DNA from 2 places in the Paenibacillus sp. J22P15 genome. Region 2 is predicted to be linked to the other one. Evidence: riboswitches for the same ligand, from Rfam matches in the RefSeq annotation. Region 2 holds a riboswitch; the other holds the start of a gene.
The links. A riboswitch is a leader RNA that binds a small molecule or an ion and turns the genes downstream of it on or off. The one in region 2 is predicted to bind S-adenosylmethionine.
Positions count from the first base shown of each region.

Region 1 (16,558 bases), on a different contig from region 2:
GAATAAGAAACCAGCAAAGGGAGAGCGCGTAGGCAATGAATAAAATCGGGGCACTGGGTAGTTCAAGCTCATCCGTGACCTTTAATCCGCCGTTTCGCAGCGCGAACATCACGACAGCCATAAAGACGAGAACGAACCAGCGTTTTTCAGTAATTGTTAGAGGTTCTTTCCGTTTATGAGCAATAAAGATTACGGCTAGCAAGAGCAGAGTAATTCCGATCGCTTCAGAGGCGCTGAGCGGTTCATTATACCATAATGTTGCGAGCGCAATGACTAAGATGATATTCATGTTCGTCAGAGGAGAAGTTAAGCTGGCTGGACCAAAATGAAGTGCTTGCATAAATAGGGAGTTTCCCCAGGCAGAACCTGCGCCGATAACGATTCCAGCAATCCATACATGCGGATCTGCGAGAAATGTAAACGTTCCTTCCAGCGCTGCATGCACGCCAAAACCGAGTGATCCGGAAGCATATAGTCCAAGCAGCAGCATTCTTGTAGAGCCGCCCCGCATTTGTGATACTTTCATCCACCAGCCCGCTAGTCCGAATAAGATTGCGCTGCTAATGGCCGTAACGAGCCACATCGTTGTTCAACCCCTCAAATTTGTTACACAAATGAAATAGTTCTGTTATTTTCTCATCATATTAATGGGCTATTATAATAAACAAGACCCCCTTTTAATATATCCCTTGGGACCTGCAACGTGCAGGTCCACTTTTTTTTGTCCACAATTGTTCTCGCGTGCTTATATCGGTACAATGACCTGCTGGCGCCCCCGATAATAAACCCACTGTGTGAAGCCGATTTCCTTAAGCCTTTTTTGAACAAGCTCCCATTCGTCGCCAACTCTGCTCGGCACATGCGCATCCGATCCGAAGGTTACATTGACTCCGTAATGAAGTGCTCGTTCCAGAATCGCATCCGATGGATACCATCCTCCCACATATTTCGTGCTGCCAGACGTATTGATTTCAATGGAAACACCACACTCGGCAATCGTCTGCAACGTATCATCAACGTCCTTATTCGCCGGAATGTCAGAGAATGCGGGATAATACCCTTTCATTGCATCAATATGTCCCAAAATATCGAACATTCCGCTGCGTGCAGATTGCTTGATAAGATCGTAATAGCTGCGCTTTACTTCGACATGCTGCTGTTCATTTAATCCTTTCCAACGATTACGGTTGAAAATACTGACTTCGCCAACCTGATGCACGGAGCCGATTAAATAGTCGAAAGGAACACCTTCATATGCTTTTTTGTAGCTATCCAAATAATTAGGAAAAAAGTCCGATTCTATACCCAACAGTACTTCGATTTTGCCTGCATACTTCTCCTTTAAGCGAAGCACTTCATTAACATAATTAGTGAAATCGCTTCTAGCCATGGCGATGGCTGGTGAAGGCTGATCCTCCTTATGATAGAAGTAGGGGGAATGATCAGAGATGCCGATAATTTGAAGACCAGCTTTCATTCCTGCAACAATATAATCTTCGATAGTACCATCGGCATGACCGCATCTAACATGATGAGTATGTAAGTCGAATTTCATTGTCATCTCTCCTAGTTGATTTTCTGATGGACGCTTCTGATCCGTTATTCACTGCTAATGAATTGATGCTCCGGCATGCCCTTTAGATCACTTAAAAACTGCTGCAATGCCGTATTGATGTAACGACCGGATTTATATACAACGCCGACAGGGTGACTCATTTCAAGCTCGTTGACTTTAATCATCTTTAGTGTGCCCAAACGAAGCTCGTTGGCAATCGAAAGTTTCGATACGACTGCGGCGCCTAAATTAATTTCAACCATACGCTTCACTTCTTCGCTGCTGGAAACCTCCATGATGATGTTCGGCTGAATATTGTATTTACGGAAAATTTTATCGACGAATTTCCGCCCCAGCGTGTCGGGAGCAAGCATAATCATAGGAATGTCCTTGAGCGTGTCAACCGTCGTATGCGTCAATTTACTCATCGGATGGGAAGGAGGAACGACAAGTTCAAATGTATCGTAATAAAGGACGGAGGAGGAGACGTTCGGATTTTTTTCAGTGAGATATGTAATCCCTATATCGACTGAACCGTTCTCGACACTGGCCATAACTTGGGAAGAGGGCATGGAATGTATCGTTGTTTTGATTAAAGGAAATTGGTTCTGGAAATATGAAAGGACGCGCGGCAAAATTTGAATTGCAATTGATGCTGTTGTTCCTAGTAAAATATGTCCTTGCGGTGTTAGGTTCATATCGGAAAGCTTATGCTTTAATTCATCCACAATCGTAAGGACTTGCTCTGCATGCTCCAAAAAAACTTGTCCATGATCGGTTAGAGTGACTGGCTGGTTACGATTAATGAGGATCGTCTTGAATTCATCCTCAAGACTTTTTATTTGTGCCGATACAGCCGGCTGGGTGAGATTCAGCAGTTCGCCGGCTTTCCGGAAACTCATCGTCTTGGATATCGTAAGGAGTGTTTCAAGCTGACTAATATTCACGTCAATCCCCCTCTCAAAGGTAAGTACTCTCAAATATTGATTCTACTATTATAAATGATAGTTACCGCAACAGCAAAAAAAAGGCTGCACGCGCAAGGCGGGAATTTTCCCCTGCGAGTGCAGCCCTTTAATCTTATCTGGAGCAGGTCGTCTCTAGAGCCATTCCTTCTTACGGAAAATGTAAAACATACTTATGCCAAGCAGCAGCATAATACCAAGTAATATATATGAGCCTAATTTGAGGTGGAGACCCGGTATAAAGTCAAAGTTCATTCCGTATATGCCGGTTATGAAGGTGAGTGGCATGAATATCGTTGTAATTGCAGTAAATACACGCATGATTTCATTGGCACGGTTCGATACACTGGACTGGTAGGCCTCACGTAAGTTACCCATGAGATCGCGATATGTGTCGAAGGATTCCGCAATTTTTAACGCATTCTCATAAATATCGCTAAAATACTTTTGCAGTTGATCGTCAATGAGCTTTAAGTCTTTCTTGTTAAGCGTAGCAATGACGTCGCGTTGAGGACCAAGTACCTTCCTCAGCCACAATATTTCACCGCGCAGCCCGATGATTTCATTCAAATGCGATTTCTTCGTGTGCATCAATATATCTTCTTCCAGTGTCTCGATTCGTGTATCGATCCGATCACCAACGAGGAAATAGTTGTCGACAACGATGTCGACGAGGTGGTATAAGAAATAGTCAGGCCGGCTAACCTCTTGTTCCCAGAGAACGGGCTTTAAAGAACGGAGCTCATTAATCTTTTGTTTGGTGACGGTAATAATAAAGTGACGACCGAGAAAGATGTTGAGCGCCCTAAGAAATATTTCCTCATCATCGAATCGAATGCTGTTAATAACAATAAAGTAATGACTTTCGTATATTTCAATTTTTGGACGCTGCTCCTCTTCACTGAGACAATCTTCTACAGCGAGATCATGCATGTTGAAAAGCGGCTGCAAAACAGCGAGGTCCTCCACATCTGCGTCGATCCAGTAAAAACCTTCTTTCGAAGGCGTAAGTGTTTCATTAATATCTTCAATAACTGTAAAAACGCCATTGCTAACAAGACGGATTTTCATCCGGAGTCACTCCTTTCTTTCGCTAGAGGAAACTGCCGGCTGAATGGGACTGGGCCGGCAGTAACCGTATTCGATAGTTCTCAGGCTTCGGTCTGTCGCCCTCCATGTCCATGTCCACTCCTTTGTTAGTCAAATAAACGAAATAATTCTTGTCTAGTATACTCCCGCGACAGCTTTACATTCAAGCATAAAAACAACACTTTTCTCATATATAAGTTTAGAATATGCACCGTTGGTTCTTGACGCAATTGACAGAATGATTTAAAGTGAAAGTGTAATGATACCGCGGAAAATTGAATAGACTACTTTCTTATCAAGAGCAGGCGGAGGGACTAGCCCGATGAAGCCCGGCAACCGGCGTGTAAACGCACGGTGCTAATTCTTGCGGAAACTTTAATGTTTCTGGGAGATGAGAGAGGCGGATGGCTTATGTATAGAGCATACGACCTTTTCTCACAGCAGAAAGGGTCTTTTTCATGCTCATGCGGTCAATCTTCCTCAAGAGGAGTGAAACCAATGCCAATTAAAGTACCTGACAACTTACCGGCAAAAGAAGTGTTAACCAACGAGAACATTTTCGTTATGGATGAGAGTATCGCCTATCATCAAGATATCAGGCCGCTCAGAATCGCGATTCTGAACTTAATGCCCACCAAGGAAACGACAGAAACACAGCTGCTTAGACTTATTGGCAACACGCCATTACAAGTCGAGGTCGTATTGCTGCATCCAAAAACACATACATCCAAAAACACGTCGGCTGATCATTTAGAATCCTTTTATAAAACATTTGACGAGATCGCGGATGAGTATTATGACGGTCTTATCATCACTGGCGCACCTGTAGAGCATATGCCTTTCGAGGACGTAAACTATTGGGAAGAGCTTAAGGAAATTATGGATTGGAGCACAAGGCGCGTAACATCGACCTTCCATATATGTTGGGCGGCACAAGCTGGACTTTACCATCACTTTAACGTGCCGAAATATAATTTAGACAACAAAATGTTCGGCGTATTCCCGCATACGATTGAGAAAAGAAATGTTAATTTGCTCCGAGGCTTTGATGAAATGTTTTTTGTGCCGCAGTCTCGTCATACCGAGGTGCGCCGCGAGGATATAGATACGGTGGAAATGTTGGATATTTTATCTGAATCTTCAGATTCAGGCGTATACATCGTTGCATCGAAAGATGGTAAACAAATTTTTGTTACAGGACATTCCGAATACGATCCAACCTCACTTAAGTATGAGTATGATCGTGATCAATCCAAAGGGATGGAAATAGATATTCCGAAAAATTATTTCCCAGGCGATAATCCGGCCAACCTGCCATTATCAACCTGGCGTGCTCATGCGAACCTATTGTTCTCAAACTGGCTTAACTATTATGTTTATCAGCAAACACCTTATGATTTGGGTGGAGGCATTTAAAACTATATTAGGGAGTGCTACATTAAGATGAAGATAGAAAGCCATTTAGCTCAGATTGGATCTATAAAAGAACCTGTAACGGGTGCAGTAAGCTTCCCAGTTTACCAAGCAACGGCATTTCGTCACCCTAAGCTTGGAGAGAGCACGGGCTTCGATTATGCACGTACGAAAAGTCCAACAAGGGCTGTACTAGAAGAAGCTGCTGCACAATTGGAAGCTGGCGATGCAGCATTTGCATGCAGCTCCGGTATGGCTGCTTTGCAAACGGTATTTGCATTATTCAGTCAAGGTGATCATTTAATTGTATCTCTTGACTTATATGGCGGCACGTATCGCCTGTTAGAGCGGATTATGTCGAGATTCGGCGTATCAGCTTCCTATGTGGATACGAACGATTTGGATGCGATGGCGGCTTTGTGGACGCCAAACACGAAAGCGGTGCTTATCGAAACACCAACAAATCCGCTCATGATGATTACGGATATTGAGAAAGTAACGGCGTGGGCGAAATCTAAAGGCTTGCTTACCATTGTAGATAATACGCTGCTTACACCATTTTTCCAACGTCCGATTGAGCTCGGAGCAGATATTATCATTCATAGCGCAACCAAATATTTAGGCGGTCATAATGACGTGCTTGCAGGTCTGATCGTAACGAAAGGCAAGGAGCTCTCAGCTGAGATGGCATTTCTGCATAACTCCATTGGGGCAGTCCTTGGACCGCAGGATTCATGGCTTCTTATGAGAGGAATGAAGACGCTGGCGCTTCGTATGGAGCGTCATCAGTATAATGCCACTGCGATTGCTAACTATCTGCTTGAACATCCAGCGGTGGAGGATGTCTATTATCCGGCATTGCCGCATCATCCAGGACATGATGTTCAGAACAGGCAGGCTTCCGGAAATACGGGTATTTTCTCCTTCCGTCTAAAGGACGCTCGTTATGTGGAGCCGATTCTTCGCCACATTAAGCTTATTGCATTCGCTGAGAGTTTAGGCGGAGTTGAATCGTTGATGACTTATCCTGCGGTTCAGACACATGCGGATATCCCTCTTGAAATTCGTCAAGCTATCGGTGTTGATGACCGTTTGCTTCGTTTCTCAGTAGGCATCGAGCATTCGGATGATTTAATTAGTGATTTGGCACAGGCGCTCGCAGCTGCCAAACGTGAAGTCGAGGAGGTCCAATAACCGATGAGTAATGATAACAACAAAATTAAACCTCAAGATCGGCGTTTTGCAACGAAGCTGATTCATTTCGGCGCAGAGATTGATGAACATACAGGAGCATCAAGCGTACCTATTTATCAAGCTTCAACGTTCCATCATCATGATATTTTCAACCCGCCTCAATATGATTACAGTCGTTCAGGCAATCCTACCCGCCAAGCGCTCGAGGATTATATCGCACTGCTTGAGGGCGGGGCGCGCGGCTTCGCGTTCGCTTCAGGGATGGCCGCTATTTCAACGACATTCCTGCTGCTTTCTGCTGGGGAGCACGTTATCGTAACGGAGGATGTTTACGGCGGAACGTATCGTTTACTGACGACGATTTTGGATCGACTCGGCATAGAGTCTACCTTTGTTGATATGACCGATTTTGAAGCGGTCAAAGCAGCGCTTAAGCCAAATACGAAAGCGGTATTCATGGAGACGCCGTCAAACCCGACTCTCAAAATTACGAATATTGCTGAGACCACTGCTTGGGCGAAAGAACACGGATTGCTTACCCTGCTTGATAATACGTTTATGACTCCTTATCATCAGCGTCCGATTGAACATGGCGTTGATATCGTACTGCACAGTGCGACAAAGTTTCTTGGCGGTCACAGCGACGTGCTGGCGGGTCTTGCGGTTACCGCGGATGAAGGCCTCGGTAAACGTCTGAAGCAGCTTCAAAACGGCATGGGAACGGTTCTTAGCGCCCAAGAATCGTGGCTGTTGATGCGCGGCATGAAGACGTTGAAAGCTCGGATGGAATATAGCGAACAAAGCGCTCGCAGACTGGCGGAATGGCTGTCGGAGCATGAGGAAGTAAAAGCTGTTTATTATCCTGGTCTTGAGAACCATCCAGGCCGGGAAATCCATGAGAAGCAGTCTCTTGGATATGGAGCTGTCGTATCCTTCGACGTTGGGAGCGGCGAACGTGCAAAATCATTGCTGAGCAAAGTTCAAATTCCTCTCGTAGCTGTAAGCTTGGGGGCAGTAGAGAGCATACTTTCTTATCCAGCGATGATGTCTCATGCTTCAATGCCTAGAGAAGTCCGTCATGCACGCGATATTACAGACGGATTGGTTCGTTACTCGGTAGGGCTTGAGGATATCGAGGATCTGCTTGGAGATTTGGATAGAGCTCTGCGCTCCTAAATGGGAATGAATTTAAAGGGAAACACGGATGTTCTAGTGAACATTCCGTGTTTTTTCTTATTTCAGGGCGAGAGGAGATCCTGCGGCGGGTGACTTGGAGTAGAGATATATGTTAGGATAAAGTGATAGTTTCTTTAAAAAATGAACGGAAATAAGGAGGTCTTGCGGAATGGGAACGTTGGACCATATTTTGGATAAAGCGTTGCGTGGTGAGCGAATTACGCTCGAAGAAGGCATGGAATTGTTAGTCTCAGATCAAATCGAGAAGATGGGGCATGTAGCTAATCAGATTATGCTAAAGCATCATCCCGAACCAATAACGACATTTGTTGTAGGACGAAATGTAAACTACACGAACGTGTGTGATGTTTATTGCCGCTTTTGTGCGTTTTATCGTGCTCCAGGGTCGAAGGAAGGTTACGTACTTCCTGATGAAACGATTTTGAACAAAATTCAAGAAACGATAGACGTTGGCGGTACTGAAATATTGATGCAGGGCGGAACGAATCCAAATTTGAAGTTTACTTATTACTTGGATCTGCTTCGCAAAATTAAACAGCATTATCCGGACATTACAATGCATTCATTCTCTCCAGCCGAAATTCAGAAGATGAAGGTTGTATCGGATGGGCTTTCTTTAGATGAAGTGATTAGGCAGCTGCGTGATGCGGGACTTGATTCCTTGCCAGGCGGCGGCGCTGAAATTTTAGATGACCGCACACGTCGTAAGATTAGCCGTATGAAGGGCTCTTGGACGGACTGGATGGATGTGATGAAATCAGCACACCGTCATGGTATGAATACGACTGCAACGATGGTGTACGGTCTTGGTGAGACAGTAGAAGAGCGAGCTTTGCACATGCTGCGTATCCGTGACGCTCAAGATGAATGCATCGCGAACAAATATGATTCAACGGGCTTCTTGGCTTTCATTTCATGGCCGTTCCAGCCGGACAATACGAACTTGAAACTGGAGAAGGCGAAGCCAGAGGAATATTTGCGCATCGTAGCGGCTAGCCGTATCATGCTCGATAATATTCCGAATTTCCAATCATCATGGGTGACGATGGGACCTGAGATGGGTAAGTTGTCGCTGTCGTATGGCTGCAATGACTTCGGAAGCACTATGATCGAGGAAAATGTAGTGTCCGCAGCGGGAACGACTCATAAAGTAAACATCGAACTTATTCTTCAGTTGATTCGCGAATGCGGTAAGATTCCTGCACAGCGGGATACGAAGTACAATATTTTGAAAGTTTACAACCAATTGGATAAAGCGGATTTAGATTTTGTCATGCAAAACTAATTACTTTTCAGGCAATATCCGTAATGAAAAAACGTTTGTTGAACAATCTCCGTAAGCAGCGGGGGACTCGACAGACGTTTTTTTGTATGCTTGCTTCCCTTACATTCCAATGTCTTCATCGTATATCCCCGTACGCGGTACCATATACTGATAAGGAAGGAAAGGGGTGAGCTGATGGAGCTATTCACGGTATCGTTACCTGCAAGTCTCCAAAAGTCGGTAAATAAACTAACTAATTTGTTGACAGAACAAGTGCTCGTCGATTTACATATTGACACAAAAACGGAGCAATCTGCCCTCATTGAAATGAAGCAGATATCTGCTCAGGATATAAGCTGCATTGCGCTGCTTCCGTATTTTCAATTAAAAACACACGGCGAAGCGGTGTTTAAAGCAGCATCGCTTGCCATAGCTGAATTCGTAGTTAGTGAAATGGAGCCAGCGATGCTTTCGGTCATTATTCGCAAAAAGTATCGTAATCATAGCTCTGCGGAAACAGCTGCGATCGAGCGTTATTGTCATGATTTGCTGCATGGAAAAGAATGGGACAGTCTTGGGACGAGGTTTTTGGATGCAGATCGTTTAAGACGTAAGAATAAGGTAGCTGCCGAGGTAGAGGTTTTCTTACGTGACAATATGCATCTCGACATAAAAGGATTTACGACGTTTAGATTGGAGCCTTATCGGAAGGAATTAACTGAAGTTGTAGATTATGCATTAGATGAATACGTGCTCGAAAAACAATATCAGGAGTTTATATCCCTGTTAAAATATTTTGTTTTTCTTCAAGACACGAAGCTGCCTATGGTTCATCTATTGCATAAGGGCGGGCATGAATTTATGCTCTATGATGACAGCTTTCAACCGCTTGACCCTAACCCGCCAACGGATCGAATTGTAGCAGAAATGCTTGAAACGGAAATGAATATTGAAGACATGGTTATTAGTTCGCTGATTGCCGTATCTCCGAAGCATATCACGATTCATACCAAACAGCCGGATATGCAAGTGATACGAACCATTCAAACGATATTTGATCAGCGGGTAACGGTATGCCTGCAATGTGCTTCTTGCAGCAGCGGCCTTGATGAGCTTGTTCAACCTTAAGTTGAATTTTCATAAGGAAATAACGAATAGGGCTTATAGACTTGACCAATCGCACAAGTCGAGCTATAATGACACACATATACGATGTAATCGGCAATGACAAAGACATGTGTCTGTTTATGATATTTGGTCCAGAGAGAGGAAACTTGGCTGTAATTTCCTTCCACAATGTCCTCAGACGTACCCCTTTGAAGCTGTATAGCCCAACCTGTAGCCTGCTTATTACGAAGCAAAGCTATGGCAGTATGCTGTACCGGATATCTCCGTTAACAGATAATACGAGGACTGCAACGTTTGAATGATTGAAGCAGTCGAAGTAGGGTGGAACCACGAGCACACAAGCACTCGTCCCTTTTTTAGGGATGCGTGCTTTTTTTGTGCTCTTTTTTGCTTGGATAAAGAAATGAAGCGTTACGCTTACAGACAAAATGGAGGATGAATAAAAATGACTATTCAAATCACTTTGCCAGATGGCGCAGTAAGAGAATATGCGGCTGGCACAACAATTGAAGAAGTAGCGGGCTCCATCAGCCCGGGTTTACGTAAAAATGCGATTGCTGGAAAAATCGACGGTAAGGTAGTCGATGTATATACGCCAATAGATAACAATGCTGCAATTGAGATCGTTACCGTTGATTCGGCAGACGGACTTGAAGTCTATCGTCATAGTACGGCTCACTTGCTAGCACAAGCGATCAAACGCCTGTACGGCAACACGAATGTTAAGCTTGGAATCGGTCCAGTAATCGAGGATGGCTTCTATTATGATATCGACATGGAGCAATCATTGACACCTGAGGATCTTGTGAAGATCGAGAAGGAAATGGATAAAATTGTTCAGCAAAATATCGATATCCGCCGCCGTGTTGTAAGCAGAGACGAGGCATTGTCCATTTTCACCGAGCTTGATGATAACCTTAAGCTTGAGCTAATCCGTGATCTTCCTGCTGACTCGGTTATTACGATGTATGATCAAGGCGAGTTCTTTGACCTATGCCGAGGACCGCATTTGCCGTCTACAGGTCGAATTAAAGCTTTCAAGCTATTAAGTGTAGCTGGTGCTTACTGGCGCGGAGATTCGAAGAACAAAATGCTGCAGCGTATTTACGGAACAGCTTTCCCTAAGAAAGCACAACTTGATGAGCATCTTCACTTCTTAGAGGAAGCAAAGAAACGCGATCACCGTAAGCTTGGCCGCGAACTGAAAATGTTCACATTCTCGCGTGAGGTTGGTCAAGGTTTGCCGCTATGGCTGCCGAATGGTTCAAAGCTTCGCAGAACGATGGAGCGTTATATCGTGGATCTAGAGGAAAGACTGGGCTATGAGCATGTCTATACACCAGTACTTGCTAACGTTGAGCTTTACAAAACTTCCGGTCACTGGGAGCACTATAGCGAGGATATGTTCCCGAAAATGATCATGGATAACGAAGAGCTTGTTCTTCGTCCAATGAACTGTCCGCACCATATGATGGTGTTTAAGAGCGACATGCGCAGCTACCGCGACCTGCCAGTGAGGATTGCTGAGCTTGGCACAATGCACCGTTATGAAATGTCAGGTGCGCTTACAGGCTTGCACCGCGTACGTGCCATGACTCTTAATGATGCTCATATTTTCTGTCGTCCGGATCAAATTAAAGAAGAATTTGCGCGCGTTGTTAACTTGATTCGTAAGGTATATGAGGATTTCGGCATTAAAGAATACCGTTTCCGTTTATCATACCGTGATCCTAAGGACACTGAGAAGTATTTCCAAAATGATGAGATGTGGGAAATGTCGCAGCGTATGCTTCGCGAGGTTGTTGAAGAGCTGGAGCTTCCGTTCTTCGAGGCTGAGGGAGAAGCTGCATTCTACGGTCCTAAGCTTGACGTTCAAATTAAAACCGCACTTGGCAAAGAAGAGACATTGTCGACTGCACAGCTTGATTTCTTGCTTCCTGAGCGCTTTGAGCTTGAGTATGTCGGCGAGGATGGCAAGAAGCACCGTCCAGTCGTTATTCACCGCGGTATTATAAGCACAATGGAAAGAATGACTGCTTTCTTGCTTGAGAACTTTGCCGGCGCGCTGCCGCTATGGTTGTCGCCAGTACAAGCAAAGGTAATCCCAGTATCGACTGCTTATGAAGGTTATGCACGCAAAGTAGCAGAACAGCTGCAAGAAAACGGCATTCGTGTAGAAAGTGATCTGCGCAATGAGAAGCTGGGCTACAAAATTCGCGAGGCTCAACTGGAGAAGGCACCTTACATGCTCGTAGTTGGTGAGAATGAAATGCAAGCAGAAGCGGTTTCTGTGAGGAAACGCGGCGAAGGCGATCTAGGCGCGCTTCCTGTTGCAGAGCTGATTTCTTTGCTGCAAAAGCAAATCGTAAACAAAGAACAATAATGAATCACGCATAAAGCTTGGGCCATCGGGGCAATATTCTTCTGAGGAGGAAGTACCCAGATGGTTACAAGCTTTTTTTATTTTCGAAAAGGTTTCATCGTTTTGCTGCTCCTAACGGTTATCGGCGCTGGCTTCAATACAAAGAGCAATATTGTTCTGGCTGAATCAAAGAAGCCTGCACAAAGCTCTGTTGCAAGCAATTACGATAGCCTAGATAAGACAGGAGAAGCTGCACGTACAACACAGAAAGAGAAAACAAATAGGGTTGAGGTTATCGCTACAGGCTACACCGCTGGCGTGGAATCGACCGGTAAACGACCGGGGCATCCGCAGTACGGGATTACCTATTCGGGGGTAAAGGTGCGCAGGGATCAAGTATCTACGATCGCCGCGGATACGAAGATTTTTCCTATCGGAACATTGCTCTATATACCTGGCTACGGATATGGCGTAGTAGCTGATACAGGCTCAGCCATAAAAGGAAAACGTATCGATTTGTATTTTGAAACGATCAAGCAGGTTTACGAGCAGTGGGGGAAGCGTACGGTTCATGTAGAGGTACTGCGAGTAGGAACGGGCAAGCTTTCGCAGGCTTGGCTGAATCAAATTAATCTGGCTGTAGAAGCCGGGAAGCCTATTCCGCAGACTTATTTAGAATCTTAAATTGACCGTATAATAATCGCCAAGAATGCCATACTATCATTGAACCGGGGAGGTGAAAACAATGGCTAAAAACAAAAACAATAAAGCCCAAAACAATCAATACAATGCAGAATTCAATGCAGAATTCGCGGAAGAGTTGAACCAGAATAACGCTGCTGGTAAACAAGCAGCGAACAACGCTCAACAAAAAGCTGAGAAGTAGTATTTTTTTGCTATGCGATAACAAAGCATTCAGACTAGAGGAACCTTCATGGTTCCTCTTTTCTTTTGTTGAAAAAAGTGTTTTCAAATCATATTCGTTTGGTGTATGATTACTTATGTAAGAAATAATAACATGACGAGACAGGTGAATTCTCATGACAGATCCAATCATTCATTCAGGCTTTGTAATTGCTGCCCATCATCGTAAAGCGGGCGAGGTTTTACCTTTTATTGATGCCTACGTTGCTAAGAAAGAGCAGGAAATAGCAGAAATTGAACAGATGGTTGAGCGTTATGAGAAGAGAAGACTGATGGAAGACCGTGCATATCAGTCGATGTCAACTATAAGAAGAATGCTGACAGGCAAGAAGCCCGATCATCATCTGGCCGTTGAATATATTCATTTTGTAAGAAAGCCGATGGAGAAAGCCCGTGCGCTCCGTCTAGAAATCGAAAGCGCTCGTTCCATTAAGAACGTATCTGCTCCAACTGATATTGTGACTGTGTCCTATGAGCTTGCTAATGAGATGAATGATTAATTACGACAAAGAAATAAACAAGAAAAAAACCGTTTCGGCTGCAATGGCTTCGACGGCTTTTTTTTGTTTATTTACTATTTTTCAAACGATCATAATCAAGGAAATCATGCTCTTGACTGTAAGCGGGAACGCCGTGAATACCGACATCGAGACCGATGAGCTCCTCGTCCTTGGAGACGCGGACGGGCAATACCTTACGAATAAGCCATAATGCCGCCAATGTCAGCGCGAAGCCCCATATGGCTACGATCACTAGGCCAAGTGTTTGAATGCCTAGTAATTTGAAGCCTCCGCCATAAAATAATCCGTAATAGCCCTTCCCGACGCCAGTTGTCAGCTCAGGTAATGCGAACAAGCCTACGGCGAGTGTACCGATGCTGCCGCTGATGCCGTGTACGGCGAAGGCGCCGACAGGATCATCGACTCTCCGTCGCTCAAGCCACTCCGTAACCAGCACCATTGCAATTCCAGAAACGGAACCGATACCGATAGCGACGAGGTCAGATACGAATGCGCAGCCTGCCGTAATGCCTACGAGGCCGGCAAGAGAGCCGTTGATGACCATTGGCGGATCTGCCTTCTTGTAGCGGAACATTGTGAATAGGATACATGTCGCTCCACCTGCAGCTGCCGATAACATCGTAGTAATTGCAATATGACCGATAGAGCTGTTTGTAGCGCTAAGTGTACTGCCGGCGTTAAAGCCGAACCAGCCAAACCAAAGAATGAATGCACCGACAGAAGCGAGCGGCAAATTAGAAGGCGGTACAATATTTACTTTGCCATCAGGCCCAAACTTGCCAATTCGCGGACCAATAAAGATAGCAGCAGCGAGTGCGGAAAAGCCGCCTAAAGCATGAATAACAGCCGAACCTGCAAAGTCAATCATGCCAAGGGCTCCAAGAAAGCCGCTGCTTGACCAAACCCAATGTCCGGCTAGCGGGTAAATGAAGCCAGTCATTGCGATGGTTAATAAAATATATGCTCTAAAGTTGATTCTTTCTGCAACTGCACCAGAAACAATCGATATAACGGCGATTACGAATGCGCATTGGAATAACCAGAACGTTTCGTGAGTAATATTTAGTTTGATATGAGACAGGTCTCCATCTATGAGAAAGCCGGTCGTTCCAATTAAACCGCCGACGTCTTGTCCATACATGAGCGCGAATCCAAAAAAGTAAAATACGAGTGCGCCAAAAGCAATGTCGACAAAAACCTTCATAATAATACTGACGGCATTTTTTTGCCTGACAAAGCCAGCTTCAAGCAAAGCAAATCCACCTTCCATGAGTAGGATCATGGCTGCTGTCAAGACGACCCAGATCGTATCTAGACCCTTTGACAGTTCGATAACGTCCACTGCTTCATCCCCCATTCATAATATTCGTCGTATGTGTAACTGCTTCTATTTTCCTAATCTGTTCATCATTATAAAGAGAAGTAGTAATTAATGTCAACGACCCACGTCATGTTTCATGACGTGAGTGAAAAGTTGAAATGGAAGGAATCCACAAAAGCTCAGTCTGGAGACGGATGACGATTTCAATCGGACGTCCCTTTTTCTATTGAATGCTGTCAGTTATACTAAGAATATCAAACGACGATGGAATCGTAAGGAGCTGGTGCCTCATGAACGGAAATTTCGCAAACCGGTTATTCACCGGGTTAGTCATCATTGCAGTTGGCGTCTTGTTTTTATTGAATCAAACAGGTTATGTGGATTTTGAAATTCGTGACCTGTTTTCTACTTATTGGCCAGTAATTCTCATAGTTGTAGGTATTCGCGGATTGCTATCCTGTCGGATTCACGGGGCGAGTTCAGGCTGGTGGGGTACAATTGTTCTGCTGATAGGCTGTATCTTTCTGGGGCGCAACTTAGATCTCTTTTCTTGGTCCATTGGTGATATCATTCCTTACATTTGGCCGGTGGCCATAATTTTGATCGGTATCAATATCATTTGGAGACCTAAATCTAAGCGACAATCGCCTCCGACAGATGATTGGAAATCATACCGGCCCTATACGGATGAATCAAATGTTCCGCCAGCGCCGCCTCTGCATCCTGATCCAACAAAGTCGCCGCTTGGCACGACTGCGTATGAAGAGAAGCGAGAGAGTGCTGACCAGAAGCATTATGATGATTATTCATCCAGCAAGAAGGAATTTAAAGAGTGGAAGGCGCATCATAAGTCAGAGGTCAAAAGAAATGCGCAGGAATGGAAACGAAATCATAAGGAGCATGTGGAATGGTGGAATCACAACGATTCTAATGTTCAGAATCGCTCCGGGTTTATTGGCGATATTCATATCGGTCAAGATTATTGGGATTTGAAGCCGCTTAATATTTCACATTTCATTGGAGATACAGTGCTCGATTTGACTAAAGCTCAGGTTTCGGATGGTGAAACGAAAATTAATGTTTCCTCTTTTATAGGCGACGTCAAAGTATATGTTCCTAATGATTACGAGGTAGGCGTACAGGTGGTATCAAGCGCATTTATCGGCGATGTTAAGGTGCTTGGCCAGAAAGAAGGCGGATTGTTTACAAATATCAATATTCAATCGCCTACCTACCCCGAATCGAACAAAAAAATTAAGCTGGTCGTTAGTACATTTATCGGTGATGTTCGCGTTACAAAGGTAGGGTGATCGATTATGATGGTTCGTTTTTTGAGAAGCGGAAAGTGGGAACTTATCGGAATGTTCGTCATTTCCTCTCTCGTGTCCGTTCTGCTGGGGGCTTTAACCTGGAATGGACTAATGGATGAATCTCATAAGACGGAAGTACGGCTAGGGGCCGCTTCCGTCTTCATTCTTGTGAGCGTGGCTTTCGGCTATTGGGCAGCGCAGCGAATTGGACGGCGAATCGATACGCTTCATTTATCATTAAAGCAAGCTGCAAACGGCAATTTCGGCGTTCGCATCACAGAGGGCGGACATAATTCCTTTATTGAGGTTTATCGT
Region 1 covers NZ_JBWDNT010000014.1:89,279-105,836, reverse strand. The annotation lists gene AC0YN6_RS22580 (EamA family transporter) at 1-583, opposite strand, end outside; gene AC0YN6_RS22575 (histidinol-phosphatase) at 746-1,555, opposite strand; gene AC0YN6_RS22570 (LysR family transcriptional regulator) at 1,600-2,502, opposite strand; gene corA (magnesium/cobalt transporter CorA) at 2,656-3,591, opposite strand; SAM riboswitch class I at 3,899-4,007, shown strand; gene metA (homoserine O-acetyltransferase MetA) at 4,108-5,025, shown strand; gene AC0YN6_RS22555 (aminotransferase class I/II-fold pyridoxal phosphate-dependent enzyme) at 5,053-6,216, shown strand; gene AC0YN6_RS22550 (trans-sulfuration enzyme family protein) at 6,220-7,392, shown strand; gene mqnC (cyclic dehypoxanthinyl futalosine synthase) at 7,562-8,698, shown strand; gene AC0YN6_RS22540 (putative sporulation protein YtxC) at 8,873-9,805, shown strand; gene thrS (threonine--tRNA ligase) at 10,251-12,188, shown strand; gene AC0YN6_RS22530 (3D domain-containing protein) at 12,249-12,851, shown strand; gene AC0YN6_RS22525 (hypothetical protein) at 12,913-13,053, shown strand; gene AC0YN6_RS22520 (hypothetical protein) at 13,208-13,591, shown strand; gene AC0YN6_RS22515 (ammonium transporter) at 13,659-14,954, opposite strand; gene liaF (cell wall-active antibiotics response protein LiaF) at 15,224-16,243, shown strand; gene AC0YN6_RS22505 (sensor histidine kinase) at 16,250-16,558, shown strand, end outside.
Region 1: another riboswitch for S-adenosylmethionine. It lies ahead of metA (homoserine O-acetyltransferase MetA); the one in region 2 lies ahead of AC0YN6_RS29280 (hypothetical protein).

Region 2 (16,558 bases):
GATGAGGGGTGAGCTTCCAGTGTACGGTAGCAATCATGATAATTTTATCTTGATACGAATCCATAATTTGCAGCATAGCTTGATTATTCAAAGCAGAAATAATACCGCGCAGAAAAGAATTGGAGTATTTTACGTATTCAGGGTAATCGTCTTGCTGGCTGGCTTGAATCTGATTTTTGAGACACTTTTCTAATTCTGGGATATCTATAGGACAACCACGTTCAATAATAGAATCTAACGCATGTATTTGAAAAGAGGCCATCACTTCTATTATATCCAAAATTTCTTTAAACGACATTTCTTTCACCAAAATGCCCCGATTTTTTAATGAAACCACAAACCCCTCCGATTCCAAATGAGAAATGGCAGTTCGAATTGGTGTTCGACTCATGTTCAGTTCATTTGCAAGTTCGTTTTCTGATAATAGGGTTCCAGGCATGAAATCTCCAAGAATGATCTTTTGGCGTATTTTTGTATAGGCAGTATCTATCAATGATTTAGATGGCATGAACTTTTAATCCCTTTCGTTTATCATTTACTAAATTATCTTAAAGTAGGTGTGCTTCAACTGCAAGCAATTAATTGTAAATGTAGGTTCCAGATAAATAAACGAAAATTTACATAAACTTTAAATGCAATTGATTTTTCATTTACATACAATGTGTATACTACTTGTATACAACTAGAAAAGCAGATCCAAGTTAAAAGGTTGTTTCTCATTGTTTAAAGACCAATGACTTTAAGGGGGAAGCTAAAACAAACTAATAACCGCAGAAAAGTGTTGTTCAGAACCATAATCAATTTGGAGGAGATATACAATGAAGCTTTCCACAAAAACGATTCTTTCCTATGGGGTAGGGAGTTTGGGCCAGAATCTAATTTATGTATTAATGGTTAGTTATCTTATGCTTTTTTATACAGATTATTTCGGATTGTCACCGGCAATTGTAGGTACCCTTTTTCTTGTGGCACGGATTTTTGATGCCATGATAGATCCTGTCATTGGAGTAATTGTAGACAATACAAAATCCAGGTGGGGAAGGTTTAGGCCTTATCTTCTATTTGCTCCTATAATAATGGCTGTCTTTACGGTTCTATGCTTTCTGCAGCCTGATATTAGTCCAACAGCCAAAATTATTTATGCCTCTGTCACATATATCCTATGGGGAATAAGCTATGGTGTAGTAGATGTGCCATACTGGGCTATGACATCTGCGATTACAGAAGATTCGCAGGAAAGAACCAAGATTGTTACTGTACCTCGTGTAATGGGAGCTATTGCCGCTACTTGTGTAAGTGTATTGACCCTGCCGTTTGTTAAAGCGGCAAACAGCTGGATCCCAGTGGCTGCTATTTATGCTGTATTATGTGTAGGGTTCTTCTGGATTACTTTTTATAACGTGAAGGAGCAAGTAACAGTAGCAAGAAATGAAAAACTCACTTTTAAAGATGCCGCACGTTTTATCGGATCGAATCGGCCGCTTTTATTAATATTGCTGACATTGTTAATTGGGGACATGACGATGAATATTCGAGGTGCTTTCTCCATCTATTATTTTAAATATTATTTGAATGCGGAACATTTGTTTCCGGTATTTTCTTTAGCAAGTATGCTTCCTATGTTGCTCGGAGCCTTACTTGCGCCATTCGTATCGAAGCGTCTAGGGAAAAGAACAACAGCTATTATCGGAACTGTTGGTTACGGTTTGGCTCATGTTGCTTTATTCTTTGTGAGTAAAAACATCATATTCCTTTTTGCATTGAGCGGGTTAGGAACTTTATTTTTCGGTATAGCGGCGATTGCGATGAGCGCTATGGTTGCGGATTGTGTGGAATACGGAGAGTGGAAAACGGGAAAACGAGCTGAGGGAACTGTATTTTCGTCCAATACATTCCGCTCAAAATTGGCTGATGCTTTAGGAGGAGCAATGGGAGCTTATGCGTTGGGAGCTGTTGGATATATTCCGAAAGGAGCCCAAACGAATACTACTATGACTTGGATGCATTTATTTTTTACCCTTATTCCTGGAATATTAATGATAACTGCTGCGTTACCGCTTTTGAAATACCAGTTAACAGAAGGGGTCTATGCAAAAATCCTATCTGAAATAAAAATTAGACGAAAGAGTCGTACGAGTGAATTTCAGAATGCTGTGAAAGTATCATAATAGCTGCAGATGCGGAACTGTGTTAAAAATAGAACTATACAAATCGGGGGAGTAAATGTGATTAATTTAAGAGAAAATCCTTTCTATCTGACAGATCAAGATATTGTATGGGTAAATAAAACCTTATCCTCTATGACTACTGAAGAAAAAGTCGGTCAACTGTTCTGTCTGCACGTTATGCATAAGGATGAAAAGATACTGAAAGAAATATTAGAGAAATTTAACCCTGGCGGGTTTATGTTTAGGCCGGACAAAGGAAAGACAATTCAAGAGGTTCATCGTTTTTTACAAGAGCAATCCTCCATTCCTCTACTTCTTGCGGCAAACCTAGAAAGCGGAGGAAAAGGCATTGCATTGGACGGGACAGCCGTTGCTAATCCTATGCAGGCAGCAGCAACAGGAAACACAGAAATAGCACACAAGTTAGGGGAGATTGCATCTAAAGAAGGTGGAGCGGTAGGCTGTAACTGGTCTTTTGCACCTGTAGTAGATATTGATATAAACTTTCGAAATCCCATTACCAACATTCGTACATTTGGATCAGATATTTCCACCGTTATAAAAATGGGAAAAGCGTATGTACAAGCCTTGCAAGAAAAAGGACTAGCGGCAACCGCCAAACATTTTCCGGGAGACGGTGTGGATGAAAGAGATCAGCATCTAGTGACTGCTGTTAATTCTCTCTCTGTTGAGGAGTGGGATCGTACCTTTGGTATTGTTTATAAGGAATTAATTGAGGCAGGTACAAAAACTATTATGGCCGGACATATTATGCTCCCTCATTATTCCAGAAAGCTTCGTCCAGATATTAAGGAAGAAGAAATTATGCCGGCTACTCTTTCTAAAGAATTGTTACAGAATTTACTAAGAGAACAACTGCAATTTAATGGGGTCATCGTCTCTGATTCTACAATGATGGCTGGGTTCTCAATGGCGAAAAATCGAGAAGAGGCAATTCCTTTAACAATCGAAGCGGGCTGTGATGTGCTGCTCTTTAACCGAGATGTACAAGAAGACTTTGAATTTATGATGCAGGGCCTTGAAAACGGACTGCTGACTATGGAAAGAGTAGAGGAAGCAGCCACGAGGGTGTTGGCCTTAAAAGCATCTCTTGGTCTTCATAAAAAAGAAACCGCTGCGTTAATTCCTAGACAAGAGGAGCTCGAGGTACTCGGCTGTCAAGAACATAAGCAGTGGGCATCCATTGCGGCAGATGAATCGATTACCCTAGTAAAAGATACAAAACAATTACTGCCTATATCTGCTGATCTATATCGGAGAGTTTTGTTAATTTCTGTAGAGGACATAAATTCTCAGTTAAAAGGAGAGGGGTTCTACACAGAATCCTACACTGAGAGATTTGCAGAAAAGCTGCAAACAAATGGGTTTGAGGTGGTTCTCTTTGAGCCAAAAAAATTTGGAGCGTCATTTACGGAGCCTTCGTACACAATAAAAGAACAATTTGATCTTGTTATTTATTTGGCGAACATTCCTTCTGCTAACTTAAAGCCGACTTTAAGGCTGCAGTGGTCGCCATTGTTTGCGGGCGACATACCATGGTTCATTCAGGAAGTGCCTACTATCTTCATTTCTTTGGCTAATCCTTATCATTTATTCGATATTCCGAGAGTCCCTGTCATGATCAACTGCTATCATGCAAACGAAAATACTATTGATTATCTCTATAAGAAGTTAACGGGGGAATCCGAATTTAAAGGAAAGAGTCCGGTAGATCCGTTTTGTGGATGTTGGGATACACGGTTTTAACTTTAGTTCCATTGCTACACAGACCCCAAATTTATCCGCCTGTGCAACTTGTGACAGGCGGTTTTTTTAGGTTCAGTTGTATAGACAGGCTCCCTCTTTGACTGACGGTGTAACATTGAACTCGTACGCTTGTTCAAATCCCCTCGCCTCCATACATCAAATCCACAAACACAAAAAAGGAGCTTTACCACTGAAGTATGGTGGCAGGCTCCTTTTTGCGTTACACGGCTTTGTAGCTGAGGCGAAACAGCTCTAGTTTGTCTACGGACCGGACTCGGCTAAATCATCCGTAACGTAAATAGTGACGCCAGCGGCCTCCAATTTGAAAATGGGGAGAAGGGCTCTTTTTTTGATAATTTATTAGGAAAATAGGGAAGTTATAACTTGTTGAAATATGAATCCTAATCATTTCGGAATAGATGTTCCGAAATTCGGGACAAAAGGGAAGCGAGGATATAATTGTGTACACAATCGATATGAACTGTGATATGGGTGAAAGCTTCGGCACCTACAAGATGGGGGAAGACGAGGAGATACTCGAATTTGTTACCTCGGCCAATATTGCCTGCGGATTTCATGCAGGGGACCCGTCTGTCATGCGTAAAACGGTACGACTGGCGTTGGATAGAGGGATCGGCATCGGAGCGCACCCAGGACTTCCTGATTTGGTCGGCTTCGGCAGAAGAAATATGGATATTTCAGCGCAGGAAGCTTTTGATATGGTCGTTTATCAGATTGGGGCATTGTACGGTTTTGTAAAGGCGGAAGGGGGAAGGATGCAGCACGTGAAGCCCCATGGTGCTTTATATAACATGGCTGCGAAGAGCCCGGTGTTATCCGAAGCGATTGCCGAAGCGGTTTATAAAGTCGACCCAGAATTGATCCTATTTGGGCTCTCAGGGAGCAGTTTAATCGCTGCTGGACAGATAATAGGACTTCAAACCTCTAGCGAAGTTTTTGCGGACAGAACGTACCAGCAAGACGGATCGTTAACGCCCCGTGGTCAACATGATGCCTTGATCACAGATCATCGTCAAGCGGTCGATCAGGTCATTCGTATGGCGAAAGAAGGAAAAGTAAAAACAATGCAAGGGTTAGACATATCAATCATGGCAGATACGCTCTGCATCCATGGCGACAGCCCGAATGCGTTGAGTTTGGCGAGTCATATTCGGGAATCATTTGAAGCTGCAGGAATTATTGTTCAGGCTATTGGAAAAAATAAACGAAAATGAAGAGGGGAAGCTAATATATGTTATCACTCATTGGTATCCTTATCGTTATAGTCGGATTTGCCTTGCGGTTTAATCCGCTGCTCGTCGTAACGGTAGCCGGTATTATCACTGGTTTGGCCGGACATCTCCCGTTGGAGAAGATTGTTACGACCTTTGGAGATGCATTTGTAAAAAACCGTTATTTGTCTTTGTTTATTTTGACCTTGCCTGTTATAGGACTTTTGGAACGAAACGGCTTGAAGGAACAAGCGCAAAAATTGATCGGTAAGGTCAAAGCCGCCACAACAGGCCGCATCCTGATTTTGTATCTCTTCATACGCGAAGCTTCTGCAGCCTTAGGATTAACCAGTCTAGGCGGACATGCCCAAATGGTTCGTCCGCTCGTTGCTCCGATGGCGGAGGGGGCAGCCGAAAATAAATATGGGAAATTACCGGAAGAGATCCGCAATAAAATCAAGGCGTTTGCTGCTTCCTCTGACAATGTCGGATTGTTTTTCGGGGAAGATATATTCATTGCTTTTGGCGCAATTTTGCTGATGAAAGGCTTCTTTGAACAGAATGGCATTATGTTGGAGCCGTTGGATATTGCTGTATGGGGGATTCCGACTGCCATTGCAGCTTTCCTTGTTCATAGTACCCGGCTTTTTCTGTTCGATCGGACAATTCAGCGCGAATTAGAAGCTGGTGCCGAAGCAAGTAAGGATTCATCTGAGAAGGAGGGAACAGAACAGCGTGATTATTAGTCTCGAATATATTTATTACGTTGCCGGTATTTTTCTGGCGGTCATTGCACTTCTAACGCTGAGAGACAAAGGGAACCCGAGACGTGTAATGACAGCTATATTCTGGGGATTATATGCGGTTACGTTCTTATTCGGAACCGTCATTCCTTCCTTACATATGGGAATTATCGTCATCGTTCTGGCATTGATTGCCGGCTTTGGGGGCGTTCGGATCGGATCCTATGATCAAGTTGATGAGGAGCAACGTGCCGCCCGTTCGAAAAAGCTGGGCAACCTTTTATTCTTGCCGGCTCTTTTGATCCCATTGATTACATTGGTAGGGACAGTTGGTTTAAAAAACTTGACTATAGGCGGGTTTCAATTGTTGGATCAAAAGAACATTACGCTCGTCAGTCTCGGTGTTGCTTGTGTAATCGCATTAATTGCAGCGATAATGCTGACGAAGGAAACAGGCTTGCGGTCGATCAAAGAATCCCGCCGTTTGCTTGATGCAATTGGTTGGGCGGCCGTTCTTCCGCAGATGCTGGCTACGCTCGGAGGTCTCTTCGCTGCCGCGGGTGTCGGCAAAGCGGTTTCCGATTTGGTTAGCGCCGCGATTCCTGTGGACAATCGCTTCTTGGTTGTGCTGGCCTATTGCGTTGGGATGGCGCTGTTTACGATGATCATGGGGAATGCGTTTGCTGCTTTTCCAGTCATGACCGCGGGGATCGCGCTGCCGCTGCTCGTTCATGTTCACGGTGCCAATCCGGCCACTTTAGCTGCGATCGGCATGTTCAGCGGCTATTGCGGGACACTGATGACGCCAATGGCGGCGAACTACAACATTGTGCCTGCGGCTTTGCTGGATTTACCTGATAAGAACGGCGTAATTAAGGCTCAAGTGCCAACAGCGCTAATATTATTGGCAGTGAATGTATTCCTGATGTATTTTCTAGCGTTTTAAGAGGGGGTAACTCTATGGGAAATGGTGAATTCCAGATGAAGCTGTCCCCGCATGGGGAATCGGCGATTCGCATCGAATTGGGGAAAAGCATTAATGATGATATACATCGCAAGGTACACGGGGTAAGAGATTACATCGAAAAGCATCCATTTCTAGGGATGATTGAATGTATTCCTGCTTTTGCAAGCGTTACTGTGTTGTATGATCCTATGAAGGTGAAGATTTTATATGCAGACCACGGGGAGATTAACAAACGCTCATCATATGAAATAGTGGTCTCAATAATAGAGCAGATGGTGTCCAGCTTCGAAATCTCCAACCATTATGAACCAAGGATTATGGAAATTCCGGTTTGCTATGGCGGGGAATTCGGACCGGATTTGGAAGATGTGGCAGAGCAAAATAAGATCAAGCCGGATGAGGTCATTGAGATTCATTCCAGCGGCGAATATCTTGTTTATATGATCGGGTTTGCTCCCGGCTTTCCTTATTTAGGAGGGATGTCTGAGAGGATTTCGTCTCCCAGGCGGTCTTCTCCCCGTCAATCCATTCCGGAAGGGTCCGTAGGTATTGCAGGAATACAAACGGGTGTTTACCCTATCTCAACCCCGGGAGGCTGGCAGTTGATTGGCCGTACCCCATTGAAATTATTCCGTCCAAGCGACAATCCTCCAAGTCTTCTTCAATCAGGGGATATCGTAAAATTTCGTTCCATTTCCCTTCAGGAATATGAGCTTTGCAAGGGGGAGAGCCAATGAGTATGAAAGTGTTGCAGCCAGGTCTTCTTACTAGCATCCAAGATTTGGGTCGATACGGGTATCAAAAACACGGAGTCATTGTCAGTGGCGCCATGGATACGTACTCTCTTCGGATTGCCAATCTGCTGGTTGGTAATGAAGAGGGTGAAGCAGGATTAGAGATTACCTTAATGGGTCCTTCGTTTCTTATAGAGCAAGATACCTTATTGGCCATTACCGGCGGAGATTTATCGCCCAGCATCGACGAAGAGTCGATCCCGATGTGGAGACCTGTTTATATCAAGGGAGGAAGCGTGCTTCGGTTTGGAACGTGCAAATCGGGATGCCGGTCTTATATAGCGGTCGCGGGTGGATTTAACATTCCTGAGGTGATGGGCAGCAAGAGCACTTACTTGAGAGCTGGATTAGGAGGCTTTCATGGAAGAGCTTTAAAAGAGGCGGATGTGCTTGAGCTTAACACGCCTTCGGAACAAGCAGTTCACACGATGAGAGGGTTGGAAGCGAAATCCAGAGAGAGGCCGTTTGTACCAACCTCTTGGTATATAGAAAGAGGTTGTATCCCGCAGGATACAGGGCGCACGATGGTCCGTGTGATGCGCGGCAGTCAGTTTGAGCTATTTGATGAAGACAGTATAACTACTTTTTTTAATGAACCGTTTCAGGTTACACCCCAATCGGACCGTATGGGTTATCGATTGTCAGGTCTAGCGTTGAAGTTAAAGAAACCGGTAGAAATGATTTCTGAAGCGGTTTCCCTTGGAACCGTACAAATTCCTCCCGATGGAAACCCGATTTTATTGTTAGCCGACCGGCAGACGGTAGGTGGGTATCCGAAAATTGCTCAGGTCGCTGCGGTAGATATTTCGGTTATCGCCCAAATGAAGCCGGGGAATAAATTAACCTTTCAAGAGATTACTGTAGAAGAAGCGGAAAGGCTTTATATGGTTAGAGAAATGCATATTCAAAGTCTGAAGCTAAGAATGAAGTTAAAGGGGATTATTCGTCATGATAAAAATAAATGAGATCCGAGAAATGATTAAAATGGTTGAGGAGTCTGCCATACAGAGATTCGAGTATGAGACGAGCCGGATCGTTATCGTGAAAAATGATTTGCATGCAGTAAAATCAACAATCATCGAAGATAAGACTGAAGAGGAAGTACGTCCTGTAAAACCAGCCGTTAGCTCGTATTCGGTTGAAGTCCAACAAGATATCGAATTGCAAAAAATTACTTCTCCCACGGTAGGGACGTTTTATTCTGCTCCGCAGCCGGGGGAGGATCCATTTGTAAAAATCGGCCAAAACGTCGTTTCTTCAACGGTGGTTTGTGTACTTGAAGCGATGAAACTGTTTAATGAGATTCATGCCGGGGTCGACGGGAAGATTGTAGAAATCTTGGTTAAGGAAGGCGACTTTGTTGGATTTGGCCAACCTCTGTTTTTAGTTAAAAAGGGGGATTAAGTGATGTTTAACAAAGTGTTGATTGCCAATAGAGGGGAAATCGCCGTACGGGTGATCAGAGCTTGCCGGGAAATGGGCATCGCTACGGTTGCCGTATATTCTGAAGCAGATCGGCAAGCGCTGCACGTGCAGCTCGCGGACGAGGCGTACTGCATTGGACCGACTGCTTCAAAAGAAAGTTATTTGAATATGATAAATATTCTTACTGTGGCAACGTTTACCCAATCGGACGCAATTCATCCGGGGTATGGGTTTCTTTCGGAAAACGCTGATTTCGCTGGAATCTGCGAAGCGTCCGGGTTCACCTTTATAGGGCCAGATGCCGACGCGATTAAAAAAATGGGTGCCAAAGCCGTTGCCAGAGATACGATGAAACAGGCCGGCGTTCCTACGGTGCCCGGTACCGAAGGCATTATTGAAGATCTGGAGTCTGCCGTCAAGGTCGCTTGCGAGATTGGGTATCCCGTTATTGTGAAGGCAACGGCCGGCGGAGGCGGCAAAGGAATGAGGGTAGCTCACAGCGAGGAAGAACTGGTAACATCCATTCGTCAGGCTCAGCAGGAAGCGGAAACGGCTTTCGGTAATTCAGGGGTGTATATAGAAAAGTATTTGGAAGAGCCGAGACATGTGGAAATCCAAATTATGGCAGATAAATATGGGGAAGTCGTATACCTTGGGGAACGGGACTGCTCGATTCAACGTCGTCATCAGAAACTGCTGGAAGAGGCGCCGTCGCCTGCCCTTGATCAAGCTTTGCGGGAGCAAATGGGGCGGATAGCCGTTTTAGCCGCCAAAGCCGTCAATTATCATGGCGCTGGAACTGTAGAATTTCTTCTGGATCGACACGGTGGGTTTTATTTTATGGAGATGAATACCCGAATTCAAGTAGAGCATCCGGTAACAGAGCTCGTCACGGGAGTAGATTTAATTAAAGAGCAAGTTGCTGTGGCGGCAGGCGTTCCGCTCTCTTTTTGCCAAGAAGATATCGACATTAAGGGTTGGGCGATTGAATGTCGGATTAATGCAGAAAATCCTTACAACAATTTCATGCCGTCACCTGGGAAAGTGGAACAGTATCATTCGCCGGGTGGATTCGGAGTGCGAATTGATAGTGCGGTTTATTCTGGCTATGAGATTTCTCCTTATTATGATTCTATGGTGGCGAAAGTGATAGTTTGGGGAAGAGACCGCAAGGAAGCGATACAGAGAATGAAGCGGACACTCGACGAATTTACTATAAAAGGGATTGTGACAACGATTCCATTTCACCAGAGATTGTTGGAGCATGAGATGTTTGTAAAAGGGGATTATAACACGAAATTTCTGGAAATATACAATGTCATGGATATGGAAACCAGATAGTTCGTACGAATGGTCTCGAACGATCTTCGTGTCTTGGCGAATTTGTGGATTTGTCAAGCCGCGGTTCGCTTCCACCAACCCAGTCCGAATGAGGGCTGGGTTTTTCTGTGTCCTAAAATTGCAGACGGATTGTGGACATCAAAAAATAAATGTCGTATCAGTCTAAAAAACGATTGTTTTATAGACTTTGTGAACATCAGCTTAAAATATCCCAGTCTCCGGGAAGAAAAGTGATCGACCATAGTTAGCTCGCTACTTGGAACTGCACCCCATTTGTTAGACACCATCTAATGTCCAATGACACAAAAGTGCCAACATAACTTATCGATAAAAAGCTGATAAACCGATTCTTCTATGCATTACTCGATCTCTTCAAATTTAAGCGACTAAAATAGTAAAGGTTATTGAACTACGGGACACGTTAGCTTGATTGAACAAACCATCTTTGTAATTCAGCCCCAAAGTAGACACTCGGAATCTTCGGGCCGTCGGTCTGCTTTGGGGAAGCCGTGTTGAAGCTCTTTGTTCCGCTTACGGGTAGGATTGTTAATCTCTAAAAAAAAGAGATATACGCTTGCGTATGGTTAAATATGTATGCCCGATCCCAGAAGTAGAAGTATCTTTGATCCTTGTTGTTTATTAATGCTAATTCATTTTTTTCAATTATATCCATTATTGCGGACTCAATTAATTCAAATCTCACGGGTCCCCATGCCTCTTGCTTTAATTGAGCATAATTCATGCTTTCCGTCAAGGTCAGACCTTTAATTCGCTGGAAAGGAGCAGCCCACATAGTCAAATCGGGCCTCAGGCTGTTACAAGGGATCTCAAATTCCCTTAAGCCAACTGCTCCTGTATTTGTGGAGATAGCAATTAGCCCGCAGATATCATCTGTTCCATGTCCAAGTTGCAGCTTTTCTGTATGTTTACTGTCAAATCGAAAACATTCTATTCGGGTAATCTTACACTGCTGCGAACTTTCAAAAGAAAGACCAATCGCTGATTTTTTCAAATTTAGCAAAGCAATACGAAGGGGATGAATATCTTGGTGATACTCGGTAGTTTCATTGTTAGGAATCGTGATCGGCATCATTATCACACCTTTACACATGTTTAGTTAGTTCATGAAAACAAAAATGACCTTCTCTGGAATCAGAGAAAGGTCATAAGAATTCAAAGTCATATCCTCTCTCTTATCTCCCAGATTCGCTTAGTACAGCTTTTCTGCAAGAATTAGCACCGTGCATTCCTTTGGTAACAAAGGTTTGTCGGTTGCCGGGTTTCATCGGGCTAGTCCCTCCACCTACTCTTGATAAGAAAATTCAACATATTCAATTATGTTTATAATACTATATAGCATTCTGATGTCAAGGTACTTCGTCGTAAAAGAGGTCAGAGAGGAACCACGTTTGAACCCCCCATCTTCGATTTTTGCATTTCTTTACGAGTTAAGAGATAATACGTAATCCTCAACATAGCATGGGCTACATTTACTGCAGCTCGTTTTTTGACTTTTCGTGCTGCTGTTCGTCTGTACATTGCCCTGAGAAAATTCTTGGATGCCGCAACGGAGTGAGCTGCTTCTACCAAGGCAGATTTAAGATACTTGTTCCCGTTCGTGGTTCTAGCAGATTTCTTTTTGCTATCTTTTTATTAGGTTTTACAAAACTTGGATTACTGCAACACTGAAACCTAGACGGAAATATGATATTAGAGTGGTAGAGCGTGTGTGGAAACTGCTCCACTTTATTGTTCAACGATAGGGCTGGGAGATTTCCCAGGAAATCAAAAGCTCTATTGGTGTTTCCGAAAGATATTGTTATTGCTCACATAGTTTGATTGAGCTATTATAATGTACATGTTAAAAAGGCGAAGGGGGAATCCAAATGATCCTGAATCAAAAGACGAGAAAAGCTAAACGGCACCGGATCCTTGTGCGTCTACTAGTACCGAACATTCTGCTGATCTTTTTGCCGCTGCTGATCGGATGGGTCATTTACAACAAGACGTTGGTCGTCATGGAGAAAGAGTTGACGACGAACAATATGAACATACTGGAACAAGGCAAGAATACATTGGATTTACGGTTCAAAGAAGTAGAATCGATCGTTCGGCAACTTGCAAATGACACCAGGATAATAAAATTCCAAGACGTTTCCCAACCTTTCACGGGTTCTAATCCAGTCCGTATTCTCGAAGCCCACAAAGGGTTATTCCCTTACAACTTGACCAACAATTTTATTGATCAATATTATATTGCATTCAAAAACAGCGAACTAGTCCTGACGCTGGGCTCCACTTATACGTATAAAGAATTTTATTCTTCCTATCTGAAATACAAGTCATTGAATTTTCAAAATTGGAAGCGTTATCTCAATGGCGAATTCGGGGTGAAAGCGATCATTCCTGCGCAAGACGTCAAAATGGGAAACCAGACTAAATCGCTGCTAACTTATATACAGCCATTTGGCTATCCAGGCAATCCGCAAGGATCGATTATCGTTACGATTAACAATCGAGAGGTACAAAAGCTTCTTGGAGGACTTGATCTTTCGGAAGGCGGCTGGGCATATATTGTCGATCAACAAGGAAATATTATCAGTTCGATCGCTTCCGGCACTGATATTACGCCGATAGATAAAAGCCGGTTGCAAGGGCTTAAGGGCAATAAGAAGGAGCGCATTCATTCGGTTGACATGATGATTACCTATACGACTTCGAATTATAGCGGATGGACTTTTTTAGTTGCTCAGCCGACTCACGTTGTTCTGAGCAAATTGCATTATATCCGAAATAATACGTTTATATTGACGTCTGTCTTTCTTGCAATCGGATTGCTAGTTGCATTCGCGATAGCTTACCGTAACAGCCGTCCGCTTCGCCACATTGTAGAAACTCTTCATATGCGAACGGAAGGAGGGGACGATTCGGGAGCGGATGTATACCGGGTCATCCGCGAGTCCGTATCCCGGCTGTTGGACAGCAACGACGAGCTGCGGGACCAAATCAAACGTCAGGAGCCTCTCCTGCAGGCGGCCTTCTTCGAAGGTCTGCTGAAAGGTGATTATTTATCTTCCCATGAGATCCATACTCGGATGTGTCATGTTGGTATTGTCATGGACGGCACGCATGTTGTCGCAGGGATCGTTCATTTTTCAGGCAATGAAACTGTTGTAGACAGGACAGCACTGGACGAGCTTGATGTCATACGCATCATGGTGAAGGACGTTGTTGTAGCGCTGCTGCCGGAAGCCTACTTGATTGATGTGGCGGGCGATAAGATTGCGTTTATTTACTCATTTGAATCATCGGGAGCAGACGAGAAAAATGGTGAGATCAAGCAACGTCTTGAAAGGGTGGTTGACGAGGTTCGGTCAAGACTGCATATTCCGATAAGCATAGCGATTGGCGGTATGTACGACGGCCTCTCGAATGTGTCCCGTTCCTATGAGGAGGCTAGGCGGGTTCTAGAATACCTAAGCTGGGAGAAAAGAAGCGGTTTTATGAGCTTTGGGGATATGCCCAAAGAAAGCGACAGCTATTATTATCCACCTGATCTTGAAGTTCGATTGATGAACATGACCAAAGCCGGAGAATGGGTAGAAGTGCAGGAGCTGCTAGAGGAGATGCATACCATTAATTTCAAACAAAATCATTTGTCGCTGGATATGCTGGTTTTGTTGATGAATGAAATGTGGGGAACCTTGGTGAAGCTGCTGCACCAGATTTCGAAGGAGGGAGAGTTCGAAATCGAACCGGTCAGCAGTACTGGAGGCCACGAGAAGCTAGATTATAGCTACGGTAAACTAAAGGACAAATACAAAATGCTCTGTGAATACGTAATGGAGCACAAAAAAAGCCAAAACGTTCAACTCCTTGAACGGGTCATCGATCTGCTTCAAAATCAATTCATGCATTCCAACATGGGTCTGGATGTTGCCGCGGAAAGCGTTAACATTTCTAAAGGGTACCTGTCCCAATTTTTCAAAGAACAAACCGGCGTCAATTTTTCAGAGTATCTGGAAAACTTGCGAATGAAGAAAGCGAAGGAGCTTCTTGGAAACACGGATTTAGCCGTTCAAGAAATTGCAGTGCGTGTCGGTTACAATTCATCCGGATCCTTCGGACGAGCGTTCAAGCGAATCAACGGAGTAAGCACATCGGCTTATCGAAGCGCTCAACACTAATCATTGCGGTAAATATGAATGATTGCACACGAATATGAAATAATGAGCATCGGCTTTCTGCATAGATGCTTATCGATCTGAACGTTTTCTTATTTCCCTCCCCCGGAACTCGCTCTATGATGAAAGTATCGGTTTCTCGAAACAGTACAATGGGAGATTGCCATTCATCAAGAGGAAGCAGACAAGAGAAGGGGGAGCTGGGCCAGGACGAAGTCGATTGGGATATGATAAACGATATCACGGAAACGCTGCAAAGGCAGCAACTTTCGCAGTTGTTGAAATATTCGTTGATTGTCCTTTCGACTCTGCCGCTGATGGTTATCTACCCGTTTGTACAGAAGCATTTTGTCAAAGGGATGATGATCGGTTCACTGAATGGTTAGAAATTCTACAGTATTCCCAAGAAGGAGACTGTTACATGAGGAAATTATGGATAGTCAGCTTGATCTTGATTTTTGGATTTGGAGCAGTATCCGTATTAAGCGGTTGCAGCAGCGAAAAAGAAGCCGTTGATACGAATGACAAGGGAAATAATGCGGAGACGACCATTGCGGTGAATCCAGCCGGTCAATTTCCGATTACGAAAGAGAAAACAACGATAAAGATTATGATTAAAGACCCCGGCGATGTAGAAAATTTCGAGACGAATTGGTTTACCAAGTATTTGGAGGAAAAGACAAACGTCCATATCGAATGGGACATTGTCAACGATAAGACTGCGCAGGAAAAGCTTAATCTCGTTCTGGGCAGCGGTGAGTATCCGGATGTCATTATGGGCTTCGGGATTTCCAACACCCAACAACTGATTTACGGCAGCCAAGGTGTATTCCTTCCGCTGAACGACATGATCGAACGATATGGTACAGAAACGAAAGAGATGTTCAAAACGTTGCCTAATGTAAAAGATTCGATTACTTCAACGGATGACAATATTTACGCATTGCCAATGGTTAATGAATGTTACCACTGTTCGTTACCGCAAAAAATGTGGATCAATAAAGTGTGGCTCGACAAACTCGGAATGAAAGTGCCTACGACGACAGACGAATTTTACGAAGTGTTGAAAGCGTTTAAAACGCAAGACCCAAACGGTAACAAGAAAGCGGATGAAATTCCGATGGTAGGCACCAATATTGATGCCGAGATCGATTCATTCTTGATGAACGCATTTGTAGTGAATAACGGACCAAAACGTCTTTACATCAACAACAACAAGGTGGATGTACCATACAATAAACCGGAATGGAAAGAGGGTCTTGCTTACCTGAGGAAGCTGTATGCGGAAGGCCTGATTAGCCCGCAATCGTTCACGATGGACAGTACGCAATATGAACAAATCGGTGAAACTCCAGAAGCCGAACTGGTCGGCGCAGGATCGGGATTAGTTCCAGGCTTTACGGACGTGGATGGAAAAAGCGGAAGATGGCTTGATTACGTTACGGTTCCGCCTCTAAAAGGTCCTGCAGGTGTTCAAGTTGCTCCCGTTGCTCAAAGTGTCAAAGGCGGCTTTTACCTGATCACGAAATCAAGTAAACACCCGGAAGTTGCATTCCGCCTGGCCGACTTGTTATATAACACGGAGATGACCCTCACTTCCATTTATGGGGAGAAAGATAAGCGATGGACATGGGCGATTGAATCCGAAATCGGAGTTAACGGCAAAAAGGCAATATGGAAAGTCCTCCCTAACCCGAATGAGGCTGCCGTACAAAACGACAGCTGGGTGCAGCTTGCTCCGACATTGCGCACGAACGAGCTGCGACTCGGAAAAGCCACGGATCCGACAAAACCGTCGCTTGAAAGCGTTTTGTATAAAGAGACAAACGAAAATTACGAGAAATATAAGCAGGATGCGGCGTCGATCATTCCTGAACTTTATATGACGAACGAACAGGCATCCGAGCTTGCTGATTTGGAGAAAACGATCGGAGACT
Region 2 covers NZ_JBWDNT010000031.1:31,662-48,219, forward strand. The annotation lists gene AC0YN6_RS29230 (GntR family transcriptional regulator) at 1-508, opposite strand, end outside; gene AC0YN6_RS29235 (MFS transporter) at 819-2,168, shown strand; gene AC0YN6_RS29240 (glycoside hydrolase family 3 protein) at 2,226-3,935, shown strand; gene AC0YN6_RS29245 (LamB/YcsF family protein) at 4,397-5,170, shown strand; gene AC0YN6_RS29250 (DUF969 domain-containing protein) at 5,188-5,913, shown strand; gene AC0YN6_RS29255 (DUF979 domain-containing protein) at 5,903-6,856, shown strand; gene pxpB (5-oxoprolinase subunit PxpB) at 6,871-7,614, shown strand; gene AC0YN6_RS29265 (5-oxoprolinase subunit C family protein) at 7,611-8,636, shown strand; gene accB (acetyl-CoA carboxylase biotin carboxyl carrier protein) at 8,620-9,075, shown strand; gene accC (acetyl-CoA carboxylase biotin carboxylase subunit) at 9,079-10,437, shown strand; gene AC0YN6_RS29280 (hypothetical protein) at 10,991-11,530, opposite strand; SAM riboswitch class I at 11,628-11,756, opposite strand; gene AC0YN6_RS29285 (helix-turn-helix domain-containing protein) at 12,324-14,624, shown strand; gene AC0YN6_RS29290 (hypothetical protein) at 14,741-15,007, shown strand; gene AC0YN6_RS29295 (ABC transporter substrate-binding protein) at 15,043-16,558, shown strand, end outside.